3 regions of the Pontibacter actiniarum genome follow, and region 2 is predicted to be linked to each of the others. Evidence: riboswitches for the same ligand, from Rfam matches in the RefSeq annotation. Region 2 holds a riboswitch; each other region holds the start of a gene.
The links. Region 2 has a riboswitch for S-adenosylmethionine ahead of CA264_RS02560 (phosphoadenylyl-sulfate reductase). Riboswitches for the same ligand answer to the same signal wherever they lie in the genome.

Region 1 (5,115 bases), 1.4 Mb from region 2:
GGCTTTTATCCGCAGTTTATACTTTACAAACCGCCTGTACCTGAACCTGGCTGCGCTGGTGTGCCTTTTTGTGGTGGCGTTTTTTGTGCCGGTGCTACTGGTGGTTGCCAAGGTCGGCACTGCGGTTTTGCTGCTGCTCACCCTCGTGGACCTGCTCATGCTCTACAGCAACAAAGCCGGGATGCATGCCAGCCGCTCCATGCAGGAGAAGCTCTCCAACGGCAGCGATAACGAAATACACCTGTACCTCGAGAACAGGTATAGCTTTGCGGTGCGCACGGAGGTGATTGACGAGCTGCCCTTCCAGTTCCAGAAGCGCGACACGCTGTTTCAGGCACAGATCCCGAAGGGCCGCACGCACATTATCCTGTATACTTTGCGGCCAACCAAACGGGGCAGCTACAGCTTCGGCGCGATCAACGTGTTTGCGATGGGCCCGCTGCGGCTTGTGAAGCGGCGCTACAGGTTCGCGCAGGACCAGGAGGTGCCGGTGTACCCATCTTTTGTGCAGATGCGGCAGTACGAGCTGATGGCCGTATCCAACAGGCTCCATGAGGTGGGGGTAAAAAAAGTGCGCCGCATGGGCCACAGCTCCGAGTTTGAGCAAGTACGCCCCTACGTCGCCGGCGACGACCAGCGGACGATCAACTGGAAAGCCACGGCGCGCAAAGCCGACCTAATGGTGAACAGCTACCAGGATGAGAAGTCGCAGCAGGTATACTGCCTGATCGACAAGGGACGGGTGATGCAGATGCCCTTCGAGGAACTCACCCTGCTGGACTACGCCATCAACGCCTCTCTCGTTATCTCCAACATCGCCCTCAAAAAGCAGGACAAGGCCGGCGTCATCACCTTCTCCGACAAGATCAGCAACATACTCCCGGCACAGCGCAAAGAAAACCAGTTGCGCCGTATTCTGGAGTTGCTCTACAACCAGAAAACCCTCTACCAGGAAACAGACTACGAGCGCCTCTACACCACGGTGCGCCACTCCCTGAAACAGCGAAGCCTGCTCCTGCTGTTCACCAACTTTGAAACCCTCAACGGTGCAGAACGCCAGCTCCCATACCTCCGCGCCCTGGCCCGGCACCACCTGCTGGTGGTCATCTTCTTTGAAAACACCGAGCTGCATGAGGTGCTGCGCCGGCCTGCCACCAACACAGCGCAAGTATACACCAAGGCCATCGCGCAGAAGTTCAGCTATGATAAGCGAAAAGTGGTAAAGGTACTGCGCCAGCACGGCATCCACACCATCCTCACCCCACCCCAGGACCTGACGGTGAACACCATCAACAAATACCTGGAGCTAAAAGCACGGGGCCTGATCTGATAAAAAAAGGGAGACAAAGCTTGTCTCCCTTTTTTGGTAAGGTTAGTAAAGTTAGAATAGTTGCGGATGTATTTAAGGTGAGAGTAATGCGTGTTTATGCGTTATGCCGCCACAGCGGGCGCAGCGGCAGGCTGCCTGGCCAAAAACCTGTCCACGAGTGGTGTGTAGATAGCCACCAAACTGAACAGCAGTAACAGGTACAGATACCAGGCGGAGGCCCAGAGGTCCAGGAAGCTCAGCTGCCCCTCGGTAAAGCTGAGCAGGATCAGGATCTGCGCGCCGTACGGCAACAGGCCCTGCACCACGCACGAAGCGATGTCAAGCAGCGCTGCGGTTTTGCGCTTATCGATGCTGTATTTCCGGCTCACCTCCTTCACCACTTGCCCCGTGACCACAATAGAGACCGTGTTGTTGGCGATGGCCGTATTGGTGCCGCCTACCAGCGCCAGTATGCCTGTTTGCGCAGAGCGGAAACCGCGGGTGGCTTTGCTCACGCGCTGCAGCAGGAAGGCAATTCCGCCTGCCTCGTTCACCATCTGAGCCAGGCCGCCTGTGAGCATGGAAAGCAGGAAAATCTCGATCATGCCTGTAAAGCCTTCGTACACGCTGCGGCCGAACGACAGCACCTCCAGGTGCCCCGTTGCCAACCCAACCGCCCCGGACGCCAGGGTGCCGACCGTCAGCACAACGAACACGTTCACACCGGACACGGCCAGCACAATCACAAGCTGGTAAGGCGCTATTTGCCAGAAAGAAGCGGCGTGCAGCTCAGGCAGCAGGTTTTCCGGCGTTCCGGCCGTGTTCCAGCCTGTAAACAGCAGCAACCCTATGGTTACCAAGGCCGCCGGGCCTGCAATCAAAATATTTACCCTGAACTTATCGCGCATGCTGCACTCCTGGGTTTGCGTGGCGGCAATCGTGGTGTCGGAGATAAACGAGAGGTTATCGCCGAACATCGCGCCGCCCAGCAAGGCTCCCAAAAGCAAGGGCAGCGACGTATGGCTTTGCTCTGCCAGCCCTACCGCAATCGGGCCCAGCGCCACAATGGCACCGACCGAAGTTCCTGTCGCCGTGGAAAGGAAAGCCGCCAGCAGAAACACGCCCAGCGCCAGGTACTGCACCGGCAGCACGCTGAGGCCCAGGTTAACGGTGGCGTCTACCCCGCCCACGGCCTTTGTTACCGTGGCAAACGCGCCTGCCAGCAAGTAGATCAGGCACATGGTAACGATCTTGGAGTCGCCGCAGCCCCGGATAAGCGCCGCCACTTTCGCCTCCGTAGAACCACGAAGTATAAAAAAGGCCGAAACAATGCCCAGCAAAACGGCCACAGGCGCAGGAAGTGCATAAAAATCATTTAAAAGGATGCCTGCCCCCAGGAAGGTAAGCACAAACACCAGGAAAGGCACAAGGGCCCATCCCCCTGTTTTCTGAATATGTTGCATGTATAGATGAAAGCGAAAGGCAGGAGCAGGTACCAAGTACTTGCAGCAGCCACGCCCGGTTAATGAAAAGAATGTACAGTTAGTTTTATCCCCTGCAGAAAAGCGACGGGGTGCGGTTCAGTGACCGAAGAAAAGGCTTACCCTCAACAGCAGTAACAACAGTAGCAGGCGCGCACAGGCGTTGCGGTAAAGGCACGGAAAAGAATAGCGGAAAGCTGGTGTAACAGGTGCATGAGGTTAAATTTATAGGTCCCAAACTGGGCAGGTGTTAGCACCTTTACGGCCGCGGCCGTGGTTGCTAGAGGTTCGCTGAGCCTGCTCTCTCCCCTCTTCTTTATAAATCTTGCATAAAGATGCCACAAAGGTAAAAGCAGCCGCGCGACAAAATCAAACCTTTTCGGAAACTTCTAAGAACATTTATATTCCAGTACGGCTATTATTCAGTGTCTAAACTTGCATCTGTGCCGAAAATCCGGCAAGTTTAATGTTCTGAAAAATCACCCAAAACAACCAATATGAAGTATACCGCTACTGCTTTTTTTGCCCTGCTGCTGGCGAGCGCCAGCTTTACCGCCTGTACCAAAAACCCTTATGCCAGCACCAACAAAGCGCACAAGAAACAGCTGAAGACCTACGCCAGGCAGCTCCGCACAGTTCCGGCCACTATCCCAGGCGAGGAGCGCCTGCAGCAGGGGGATTACTGGGTGGGCACCACCAACTTCAGCATGCGGCGCCCTAACTTCGTGGTAATTCACCACACGGCGCAGAACTCCACCGACCACACGCTCAAGACGTTTACGATGCCGAAGACCCAGGTGAGCGCGCACTATGTGATCGGCCGCGACGGCAAAGTATACCACATGCTGAACGACAACCTGCGCGCCTGGCACGGGGGCAACAGCCGCTGGGGCAACGACCGGGACCTGAACTCCTCCTCCATCGGCATTGAGCTGGACAACAACGGGCTGGAGCCTTTTTCGGAGGAGCAGATCAACAGCCTGCTGGACGTACTTGCCATGCTGAAGGAGACGCACGGCATCCCGGCCGCCAACTTCATAGGCCACTCTGACATTGCCCCGACGCGCAAGAACGACCCGAACCGCACCTTCCCGTGGAAGAAACTGGCGGATGCCGGGTACGGCCTGTGGTACGACGAGGGGGTGGTGGAGAAGTACCTGCAGCCGGCCGCGCCGATCACGGTTCTCGACAGCACCGGCACAAAACCTGCGCTTATACTGCAGCCGACCGACTCTGTTTCCACCATTCCTCCTCACTTTAACCCCAAGGACGCGCTCCGCATCATTGGCTACGATACCCGCGACATGCCAGCCGCCATCAAGGCGTTTAAGCTGCACTTTATCCAACACGAGGTAGACACGGTGCTGACGGCAAAAGACAAAATCGTACTTTACAACCTGTACCAAAAGTATTTGTAGCAGTTACTTCTTGAAACTAACACAAGCTGTGATGTGCAATTTGAAGCTTCCTAACGGTTGATTGAAGCGCACGCTTATCTCTCTACCCCTTTCAAAGGGGGCTTGGCAGAAGCTCCGTCAGCCGTGGCTATTGGAAATGATCCCAGTCTTTCCGTTGAGCGCCTTGTAGCTTTCCGGTGCCGCGCGAGCGGCAGCCGTTAGGCAGGAAAGATACACAGCGCGATGCGGGAAGACGAGGCCCCGCGGCCGGGAGCGCACCAAAGCTAGAAGTGAAACTTAGCAGAAGCGAACCTGAAGGATGAACAACAGCCAGAAAGTATAGCTCATTCCAAGTAGCAGAAAGCAGCGGCAGTTAGCGCAAAAAAAAATTGCACACACCAAGAGAATTTATCATACTCATCCACAGAAGCTCCAAAACAAACCGGCCCCGGCAGAAGATAACGATCTCCTGGCGGGGCCGATTCATGTAAGCTATACTTGCCTAGGCCAGCATGTTCCATACATACTGCAGCATCAGCCCGCAGAGGTAAGCGCCATAGGTGCCCACGGCATACCCGAGCACGGCCAGCAGCACGCCCACCGGCGCCAGAAACTTGTTGAAGGCCACCGCCACGATTGGTGCAGAGGCTGCCCCGCCGATGTTGGCCTGGCTGCCCACCGCCACATAGAAAAAAGGTGCCCGGATAATACGCGCCACCACCAGCATAATGATGATGTGGAAGATGATCCAGAGCGCCCCCACCAGGAACAGCTTCGGGTTATCCAGCACAGCGGCCAGGTCCATGCTCATGCCGATGGTGGCCACCAGGAAGTACAGGAAAACGGTGCCGAAGCGCGAGGCGCCATAGCTCTCCAGCTCACTGGCTTTGGTAAACGAAAGCACCAGCCCGGCCGTGGTGGCAAGGAT
Region 2 (5,115 bases):
GCGGAATACCTAGCAGGGAAGAGATAATAGAATGGCGACGCGTCTGCTCCTGTACTCCTTTGCGGGCATCTACAAGTATGATAGACAAGTTTGAGTTGGATGCACCTGTAACCATGTTGCGGGTATACTGAATGTGACCCGGCGCATCGGCAATGATAAACTTACGCTTTTCGGTAGAGAAGTACTTATAAGCTACATCAATGGTGATGCCCTGCTCGCGCTCTGCCTTCAGACCATCCGTTAACAAGGAAAGGTCAACCTGCCCGTCTTCGTTCAGGCGGCCAGAGCTTTCGATGGCTTCCAGTTGGTCGGCAAAAATCTGTTTTGTATCGTACAGCAGGCGACCTATCAGGGTGCTCTTTCCATCGTCTACGCTGCCTGCGGTAATAAATCTTAGTATATCCATCTTAAAAGTATCCTCCTTTTTTGCGGTCTTCCATTGCTGTTTCAGACAGCTTATCATCGATACGGGTCGCGCCACGCTCACTTATTTTAGACTCCAGAATCTCCGCGATTACGCCGTCTATATCATGTGCGATTGACTCTACAGCAGCTGTACAGGTCATATCGCCCACCGTGCGGAAACGTACCTGCTTTCTCACTACCACATCGTCCGGCTCCTGATAAATAAAGTCAGACCATGCCATCAGCTTCCCATCACGCACCAGACACTCGCGCTCGTGAGTATAGTAGATGTTCGGCAGCTCAATACCTTCACGTTTGATGTAGTTCCACACGTCTAGCTCCGTCCAGTTTGAGATCGGGAACACGCGTACGTTTTCACCTTTTGTGATGCGGCCGTTGTAGATGTTCCAAAGCTCCGGGCGCTGACGTTTCGGGTCCCACTGGCCAAACTCGTCACGAACAGAGAAGATACGCTCTTTGGCGCGGGCTTTTTCTTCGTCGCGGCGGGCACCACCAATGCAGGCATCAAAGCCAAACTCTTCGATAGTTTCTAATAGGGTATGTGTTTGCAGCGCATTGCGGCTGGCGTAGCGACCTTTAGGTTCCGATAAACTCTTGCGTTTGATGGTGTCTTCCACGTTGCGCACGATCAGCTTTTCGCCCAGGCGCTCTGCTAATTCATCGCGGTAGCGAATAGCCTCTGGGAAGTTATGGCCGGTATCGATGTGCACCAGCGGGAACGGGAATTTACCCGGTCTAAAGGCTTTCTCAGCCAGGCGTACCAGTGTGATAGAATCTTTGCCGCCCGAAAAGAGCAGGGCTGGCTTTTCAAACTGCCCCGCTACCTCGCGCATAATGTGGATAGCTTCTGCCTCCAACTGGTCGAGGTAATCCAGATATCTCTTTGTCATAATTTGTATTTAATTCTGAATTATGAATGCTGAATTATGAATTGGAGCAAGAAGCCTATGCCTTTTATCCATTCACAAAACACATTCATAATTCATGATTTCTAATTTATAATTAGCTATCGTGCGTGCAAGCCGCATTCTTTTTTGGAGTTGTCTTCCCACCACCAGCGGCCGGCTCTAAAGTCTTCACCTTCAGCGATGGCACGGGTACAAGGGGCGCAGCCTATGCTTACAAAGCCTTTGTCGTGCAGCGGGTTGTATGGGATGTTTAGCGTTTTTACAGCAGCCTTTACATCCTCCAGCGACCAGTCCAGCAATGGGTTATACTTAATCAGTTGGTGGCCTTCGTCCCATTCCAGCAGCTGCAGGTCCTGGCGTGCACCTGATTGATCGGCACGAATACCCGTCACCCAGATGTTCACTCCTTGCAGGGCGCGGTTCAGTGGCTCCACCTTACGGATGTAGCAGCACTGTTTTCTGTCGTCGATGGAGTTGTAGAAGCTCATAGGGCCTTTTTCGTTTACCAACTGCTCTACCGCCTCATGCTTCGGGAAGTATACTTCTATCTTTTTGCCGTAGTGGTTGTTGGTTTTGTGCAGCAGGGTATAGCTCTCGTTAAAGAGGCGACCTGTATCCAGCGTGAACACACGTATCGGCAGGTTATTCTCGAAAATGAAATGCGTAATGACTTGGTCTTCTATACCAAGGCTGGAGGAAAAGGCAATATTGCCATTGAATTCCTGTGCCAGACGCTGCAATCCCTCCTCAGCCGAAAGTCCGGTAAGGGAGGCGCGCAGGCTGTCCAGCTTCGCCAGCAATTCTTGTGATAAATCCATGGGATATACTTTAATCTCTTGAAAACTAAATTGGTAACTGACGTCCCATTCATGGCTATAACTATGCCAATCCACCACAGGAGGAGCAGGCACCGGTATTTCTGCTGTGCTCTAAGAGTGGCAGCAGGCTCCTGCGGGAGCTTTTTTAAAACCGTAATGGGACTGGTGAGAGGAGCTTTAGCAGCTGGAACAACAACAGCAACAACAGATCTGCTTTGCGCGCGCAGTTGTTGGGGCAGAGGCAGCAAGGGCTGTGGCGTAGCCATAACCTGCTGGGGTAAGTGTTGCTGATGTAAGGTTGTAGGTTTGCATTGCTTTATCAATTTATATGCCCCGGCCCGGCCGGGATAGGATTTGGCACCTTACCGTACCGGAGGTTGCCAGAGGGTCGCGGAGCCTAGTCTCTCGCCTCTTCTTTATAAATTTATTACAGACGTTACGTCCATTGGTGATACTCCTACAAAATTACGGCTTTTTCTGAGATGTGTAACCCTTTGTGTAAAATATTGTGAAACAGCGGTGAAGATAAGGGCCACAGGGCAGAAATAACAGGTGCCTGGGTCAGCGGAAGTGGCGTGGTAAAAGCTGTATGAGGGCTGTATTTGCTGCGTTACACTCCCGGGCCGCAGGCGGTCAGGCCGCCAGCTGGGTTACATACTTTACGAGCGAGCGCTTGGCGATGGGCAACAGCGACTGCTCCACCGGAATCGGCAGCTTGGCCACAGCCAAAAACGTAGCCGGGTTGGGCAGCTCCTGGCGCTCTCTTATCAGTTGCACTTTGAGGTGCTCGTGTGTCTGGGCCAGGCTGCGCCGCACTGTTTGCAGGTGCCGCGTGTTAATGCCCCGGTACTTTTCGTAGGTATTCTCAAACACCGTGATGTGGTAGGCATACACCTGCGTTTCCTTGCCGGGGTAAGTGTCCAGAAAGAGGTAGCCCTCGTTGTGGTACATGGGGGTAATACCGACCGGGCTGATCTCCAGGTGGCGCTCCACAAACTCATAGAGTTCTTTGCCTTCCCCCAGCGCCTGGCTGAACAGCGGCGTGGCGTATTGTATGATTTCCTCTATCTGCTCCATCGTTTCGTCGTCCTGCACGATTTTCTCATACACCAGCTCCAGCTTTTCAAAGTCGGCACGGCTGATGCGCTGCGGAAACGACTCGTACACCAGGCGCTTGTGCTCCTTTACCTGTTGCAGGTTGCGGTAGTGCATGATCAGGTCCGAGAAAATAGGGTAGAGGCGCTGCTTGCCAAACTCTGATTTGGCTGCCTGCAGGTAAGCCAGCAGCAGGTACTTTTTATACTCAAAATCCAGAAGCCCTTCGGTGAGCCAGTTGACAGGTAGGGTGTTCATAGGCCATCAACTTAAGTAGTTTGTACTTGTGCTATTAAACGGAAAAGGGGCAGGAGAAGGTTGGGCAGCGGTAAACGATTGGAGCGGCAGCGCCTGCGGTGGGAGCAAAGCACCGGTAGCCCGGCCGGCTTACCTAAAGCCGAACAGCAGCGGGAAGAGAAACACCACAACGACTACCCAGGCACCGTAAACGGGAGCGTACGCAGCAATAGCCCTTCCTACAGCAGCTGTGTCAGCCTTTCTGGTCACGCTTCTGTAGAGGCCAAAGGTTACCAGCAGCAGGTTTGCCAGGATCAGGATGTTGCCTCCCAACACAGCCAGCCTGTTGGGCGTAAAGCCCCACTCCGCTATCCGGAACAGGATGGCAGACAGCGCGATGCTGTTTACAAGTATGGTTACTACTGACAAAAGCAAAAGCACCCAGGCCGCCGTGGTGTTGCGCGCTGCCCTGGAGTTTTCTGCCACCGAAAAGAAAACAATAGCCATTACCCCGATCAGCAGCAAGTTAAAGAGGAGCAGGAACTCGCGGTCGTTGTAGGGGTCTTTGCCGGAGTACACGATGGCGCCCAGGTAAACCACAAGCATGGCCAGCACTAGCGGCCCAAAGATCCTGGCAATAACAGGGGAGACCTTGTTTACCAGCTGCGGGTTGGTCTGCGTCAGGTAAGTGCCCACGATAGGGGCCCCGGCCAGCCCGAAAATGCCGACGTACTGAAAGTATAGCTCCTCAATCTGAAAACCGATCAGCGAGAATAGCCCGATCGTGAGCCCTGTCATTATTCCTCCGGCAATCAGAATAAGCGTCGTCATGACCAGCAGATCGCCGTTGTACCGCAAGTAGTCGAGCCGTTTGTCGTAGCTGTTGAGGTCTTGGCCTGCATAGGCAGCGCCTAAAAGCACCCACAGCAACAGGAGCAGGTGGATGCACGCCAGCAGCAGTGTATCGCTCTCGGTGGATGCAGGAAGGGCGTTTATGTAGATCAGCGAAAGCAACATCACTCCGCCGAGCACGGCAATGCGCTGGGGTGGCAGGTTATTCTTCCAGGCAAAGTAGGCCGCCAGGAGCGGAAGAAAGATAAAGCCTGCGTTTCTAGGGTAAAAGAACGCTTCGCTGACATGGAACAGGGCCGGTATTTTAGCGATAAAGCCTGCCGTTAAAGCCGCAGCCACAACCAGCAACAGTTCTGTGGTGGAGCCCCAGTTAATCTCGTCTGATTCGTACTGTAGCCTTTCGTTCCAGCAATCGGCAAGGGTGTTGCCTTTCAGCTCCGGGTACACCATACTGAAGGCTCGCTTAAAGGGGGCTTTGTTGCTTCTGTACAACTTTTCGAGCTGCCCGGGGTCGTTGAGGTGGATTAAGATCTCTTCTTTCATGGCTGTTTTTTATCTGGAGGAAGAATGCTTTTGATTCTGTGGTGTTTACACAACTTGTAGGTGCCCTAAGGCGATTTCTGCCGCCACAGCAGTACTGGCCGGTCAGTCAATCATGTCTCCAAGGTCACTAACGCCCAGCGTAAACAGGATAAGGATTACGCCCAAGATGACTTTTACCAGGGGCGGTATCGAAAAGCCGAGTCTGTTCCGGAGCAGTGCGCTTGCCGGAGGAGCGT
Region 3 (5,115 bases), 1.4 Mb from region 2:
ACCACTTACCAGCGCATGCGGCAGGTTCGCCTTGATCCATTTTATCGTTTCGATATAGTCTACCGCATAGTTGTTATGCTCTTCTATACCTGTGGCTATGGCCAATATGTTAGGGTCGAAGATGATATCCTGTGGCGGGAAGCCAACTTCATCCACTAAAATGCGGTAAGATTTTTCGCAGATTTCTATTCTACGCTCAAAGGTATCCGCCTGGCCCTGCTCATCAAATGCCATCACAACAACGGCTGCACCATACTGGCGCACCTTGCGAGCCACCTTTTTAAAGTTCTCTTCGCCTTCTTTTAAGCTGATGGAGTTTACGATGCTCTTGCCCTGCACACACTTCAAACCTGCCTCAATCACACTCCATTTAGAGGAGTCGATCATGATTGGCAACTTTGAAATGTCGGGTTCAGAAGCGATAAGGTTCAGGAAGTTGGTCATGGCCTGCTCTGAGTCAAGCATGCCTTCGTCCATGTTTACATCGATAATCTGGGCACCACCTTCTACCTGCTGCTGCGCCACCGATAAGGCTTCCTCAAACTTTTCTTCTACAATAAGGCGGGCAAATTTCTTAGAGCCGGTTACATTGGTGCGTTCGCCAACATTTACAAAAAGGCTTTCAGGGTAAATGGTGAGGGGCTCGAGGCCGCTGTAGCGAGGGAGAGGAGCTACCGGGGTGGGAACGTGCGGTTTATACTTCTGCACTAAGTCGGAGATTACTTTGGTGTGTACGGGCGTAGTGCCACAACAACCACCCAGTATGTTCACCAGCCCTTCCTTTAGATATTCCTCTACAATCTCGCCCATTTGCTGCGCGGTTTCGTCGTAGCCGCCAAAGGCGTTTGGCAAACCAGCATTTGGGTAGGCACTAATGTAGCAGTCGGAGATACGGGATAGTTCTTTAATGTGCGTCTTGAGCTGACGCGCACCTAAAGCACAGTTAAAGCCAATGCTAAGTATAGGTGCATGCGAGATGGAGTTCCAGAAGGCTTCTACTGTCTGGCCAGACAAGGTACGGCCGCTGGCATCTGTGATCGTACCCGACACCATGATCGGCAGCGCTTTGCCACCATCCTGCACGTACTGGTCTATTGCGAAAAGCGCAGCCTTACAGTTCAGCGTATCAAATACTGTTTCTACCAATAGCAGGTTAGAGCCACCATCCACCAGGCCACGCACCTGCTCACAGTATGCCTCCACTAGTTGATCAAAAGTGATGGCGCGGTAACCAGGGTTGTTTACATCCGGGGAAAGCGAAGCGGTACGGTTGGTAGGGCCAATGGCACCGGCCACAAAACGCGGTTTACCCGGTACTTTTGCTTCTATCTCATCTGCTGCCTCACGTGCTAACCTTGCCGACTCATAGTTTAGCTCATATACTATGTGTTCCAGGTGGTAATCGGCCATGGCGATGCTGGTGCCGCTAAAGGTATTGGTTTCGATGATATCGGCACCAGCCTCTAAATATTCTGCATGTATGGCTTTGATAACGTCTGGGCGGGTAATAGAAAGCAGGTCGTTGTTGCCTTTCAGATCGCTGGCATGGTCTTGAAAGCGTTCGCCACGGAAGTCTGCTTCCTGTAACTGGTAACGCTGAATCATGGTGCCCATAGCACCATCCAGCACTAGCACACGCTCTTGCAGCAGTTTATGTATCGGATGTAATTTTGTCATTTCGGTGTCTTTCTTCTCTTCAGTCTTCTACGAGGCTTATCAAGAAGGACACCTATGGGAGGCAGGATCGCTCTTATCTTCCCTGGCAGCAGTTGCTCCAGGAGGGAGTTAGCACCAAGCTTTATACATGGTTGCTAAGACGTCGTCGGGCCCTATCCCTCAGTCTTTCTTGATAAGTGTAAGCAAAGTAAAGGTATATCCGTGGGAAAAAGAAATTTAGTTGCCTGAAATGTAGGCGATTTGTCTGAGCTGGCGTGGTTCTGTTTACCCACGGCTCCAGTTGGAAGCTTTTCCTCTGCTATCCTTTTGCTATCCTTCGGTCGCCATGCCTGCGGAACCGGAACAACTCTCATTAGAGAACCACTATTCCCAAGGCTGGTATGCTGCTGCCATCATTCAAGTATAATGTTGTTGTTTGGCTGATGCTGGGGTGCAAGTATAAATTTCATAGCGAGCGTCATCGCGCGGACAGGTCGCGAACTGTCCCTACAAAGTTTTGCAGGAGCTCCGTCAGCTTTGGCTACCAAAAACATTTTCAGCCTTTCCGGTGGCGAGCGCGAGCGAGGCAGCCCGAGACACGAGTAAGAGGGCCCCTATACCCGACAGGAAAAGCACCCGGCACGACGCGGAAAGACGGGCCCTCGCGGGCATGAGCGCTCTAAAGTATAAAGTGAAACAGTAGGTGTTTGGGAACTGGAGGGTGAACGGGAACTACAAAGAACAGCTTGGCTGAAGTTATAATTAGCAGATGCTATGCAAGTATAACTCTGTAGCTTTTAAAGCACGAGTTGCAAACTCGCGCTAGCAGGGTGGAAGTATAAATACAGCTAGCAGGGGCAGTTAGAGGCACAAGCGGACGCTTGCGCCAGAGAAGCAGTTTTGTAGTTCAGCTGTAAGTATGGCTTTGCAAGCCAGTCGAGTTACAAACTCGACATTATAGTAGGACACGAGTTACAAACTCGCGCCAGCGGAGGCTAGCGGAGGCTAGCGCAGGAAGAAAAGTAAGGCCAAGCCGGCGAGGCGAAAAGGCAGCTATGGACAAGGTATAGCCTAAAGCTCTGGATGCACAAAAGCAACCTGCCCATACTCAGCTAGAACACACTCCACAAGTATAAAAACAAAAGAGGGATGCCTTTGGAGCATCCCTCTTTCAGTATCAATAAAACCTAAAAATTAAGCTTCCGCCTCTACTTTAGGAATTACAGAAACGTAAGAACGGTTTTTCTTACCTTTTCTGAATGATACAACACCGTCAACCAGAGCAAACAGGGTGTGGTCTTTACCAATACCTACGTTTGTGCTTGGGTGGTGCGCAGTACCTCTTTGTCTTACAATGATGTTACCTGCGATGATGTCCTGGCCACCGTAAATCTTAACACCTAGTCGTTTAGAATGCGATTCGCGGCCGTTGTTAGAACTACCAGCTCCTTTTTTGTGTGCCATCTTTTTAACTATTTAACTCAGGTTAGCGAACTAAGCCTGAAAGGATTCAACGATTAATTTCTTCTTACTGCTTAACCAATGCTCTCGATAAGAACTTTAGTATAGTTCTGACGATGTCCTCTCGACTTTCTATACCCTTTTCTTCTCTTCTTCTTGAAGACATGAACTTTGTCAGCTCTGAACTCACCCAGGATTTTACCAGTTACCTTGATACCATCCACGAAAGGGGCGCCAACAGTGATGTTGCCGTTATCATCTGTAAGAAGAACATTGGCGAACTCAACGGCGTCACCTTCTTTGCCGGAAAGCTTGTTAGCGTAGATGAACTTACCGCTCTCTACTTTGGTCTGTTGACCTGCGATTTCTACAATTGCGTACATCAGCTTCAATGTATGTTTAAAGTTTAGTCCGCAAAAGTACGGCAACTAATTGATAATTGCAACGCCTTGTGCGTGAAAAAGTTCAGCGCCAACCCCATCTTTTACACACCTCTGTGGAAAACTGTGTTGATATCTAATCGCCAACTTTCAGCGCCTGTTTAAAACCCTCACAAACAACTACACCCCAGAACCTTACAGCAGAAGTGCCGCAGCCACCTTTTCCACAAATTACACATTTGCCCGTCGCCCGTTACACGCATTTCACCCCGTCAAGCCCTTCTTTCTGCTTTTTGCAGCGCTTCGTGTGTAAAACTCCCTTACCTTTGCACGGTGGCGCTTCACCAACCACCACACCTTTGCCATAATATTTAAATCTAAATATATAATGGAAAATGAATGTTGAAAACAGTGTGCATTAGCCCGAAAAACGGCCTAGAATAGCCGCCAGGAGGATGTGCATAAATTGAACAACTTTCACCCATGAAATCGAGTTCATTTCTATATATTTGAAGTCAGAATATTTACGGGCCAGCTGTTCGGGCAAGGCCAAAACATTCTTAGATATGGTTGGTTTTGAGTGCGCAGGCACACCCTAAACCCTATTAATTATTAAAACTTACGTGATTATGGAGCCAATACTGCAAGAGAACCCAAACCGCTTTGTGCTGTTCCCGATTCAGAACAATGAGGTATGGCAGATGTATAAGCAGGCAGAAGCCAGCTTCTGGACTGCCGAGGAGATCGACCTGGGCCAGGACCTGAAAGACTGGGAGAACCTGAACGACGGCGAGCGCCATTTCATCAGCCACGTGCTGGCTTTCTTCGCTGCCTCTGACGGCATCGTGAACGAAAACCTGGCCGTGAACTTCATGAACGAGGTGCAGATACCGGAGGCACGCTGCTTCTATGGTTTCCAGATCATGATGGAGAACATCCACTCCGAAACATACTCGCTCCTGATCGACACTTATATAAAGAAGCAGAGCGAAAAAGACCACCTGTTCAACGCCCTTGAAACCGTTCCGGCTGTGGGCCGCAAAGGGGAGTGGGCCCTTAAGTGGATCGAGAGCGAGAACTTCGCCGAGCGCCTGATTGCTTTCGCTGCGGTAGAAGGGATTTTCTTCTCCGGCTCTTTCTGCTCTATCTTCTGGCTGAAGAAGCGCGGTTTGATGCCGGGCCTTACCTTCTCCAACGAGCTGATCTCCAGAGACGAAGGCCTGCACTGCGACTTTGCCTGCCTGCTGTACTCTATGCTGAACAACAAGCTGAGCGAGGAGCGTGTGCAGGAGATTATCCGCGACGCGGTAAGTATTGAGCAGGAGTTTGTAACCGACGCCCTGCCGGTAGACCTGATCGGCATGAACTCCAAGCTCATGAGCCAGTACATTGAGTTTGTGGCCGACCGCCTGCTGGTTGCGCTGGGATGCAAGAAGATCTACAACTCAACCAACCCATTCGACTTTATGGAGATGATCTCGCTGCAGGGCAAGACCAACTTCTTTGAGAAGCGTGTGGGCGAGTACCAGAAAGCCGGCGTGATGGGCGACAAAGATAAAAACGTGTTCAGCCTGGACGAAGACTTTTAAGATTAGGGATTACTTAGTAAGTTTAGGTG

Region 1: linked by a shared signal. The riboswitch ahead of CA264_RS08695 (Na+/H+ antiporter NhaC family protein) and the one ahead of CA264_RS02560 (phosphoadenylyl-sulfate reductase) in region 2 are both predicted to bind S-adenosylmethionine.
Region 3: linked by a shared signal. The riboswitch ahead of metH (methionine synthase) and the one ahead of CA264_RS02560 (phosphoadenylyl-sulfate reductase) in region 2 are both predicted to bind S-adenosylmethionine.

Annotation. Positions count from the first base shown of each region.
Region 1 covers NZ_CP021235.1:2,007,075-2,012,189, forward strand. The annotation lists gene CA264_RS08690 (DUF58 domain-containing protein) at 1-1,330, shown strand, start outside; gene CA264_RS08695 (Na+/H+ antiporter NhaC family protein) at 1,432-2,772, opposite strand; SAM riboswitch class I at 3,013-3,115, opposite strand; gene CA264_RS08700 (N-acetylmuramoyl-L-alanine amidase) at 3,288-4,208, shown strand; gene CA264_RS08705 (DUF819 family protein) at 4,690-5,115, opposite strand, start outside.
Region 2 covers NZ_CP021235.1:594,459-599,573, forward strand. The annotation lists gene CA264_RS02550 (sulfate adenylyltransferase subunit 1) at 1-406, opposite strand, end outside; gene cysD (sulfate adenylyltransferase subunit CysD) at 408-1,316, opposite strand; gene CA264_RS02560 (phosphoadenylyl-sulfate reductase) at 1,433-2,152, opposite strand; SAM riboswitch class I at 2,474-2,577, opposite strand; gene CA264_RS02565 (hypothetical protein) at 2,786-3,505, opposite strand; gene CA264_RS02570 (DUF4153 domain-containing protein) at 3,635-4,879, opposite strand; gene CA264_RS02575 (hypothetical protein) at 4,982-5,115, opposite strand, start outside.
Region 3 covers NZ_CP021235.1:3,915,310-3,920,424, forward strand. The annotation lists gene metH (methionine synthase) at 1-1,677, opposite strand, end outside; SAM riboswitch class I at 1,748-1,856, opposite strand; gene rpmA (50S ribosomal protein L27) at 2,851-3,120, opposite strand; gene rplU (50S ribosomal protein L21) at 3,192-3,500, opposite strand; gene CA264_RS16850 (ribonucleoside-diphosphate reductase small subunit) at 4,127-5,086, shown strand.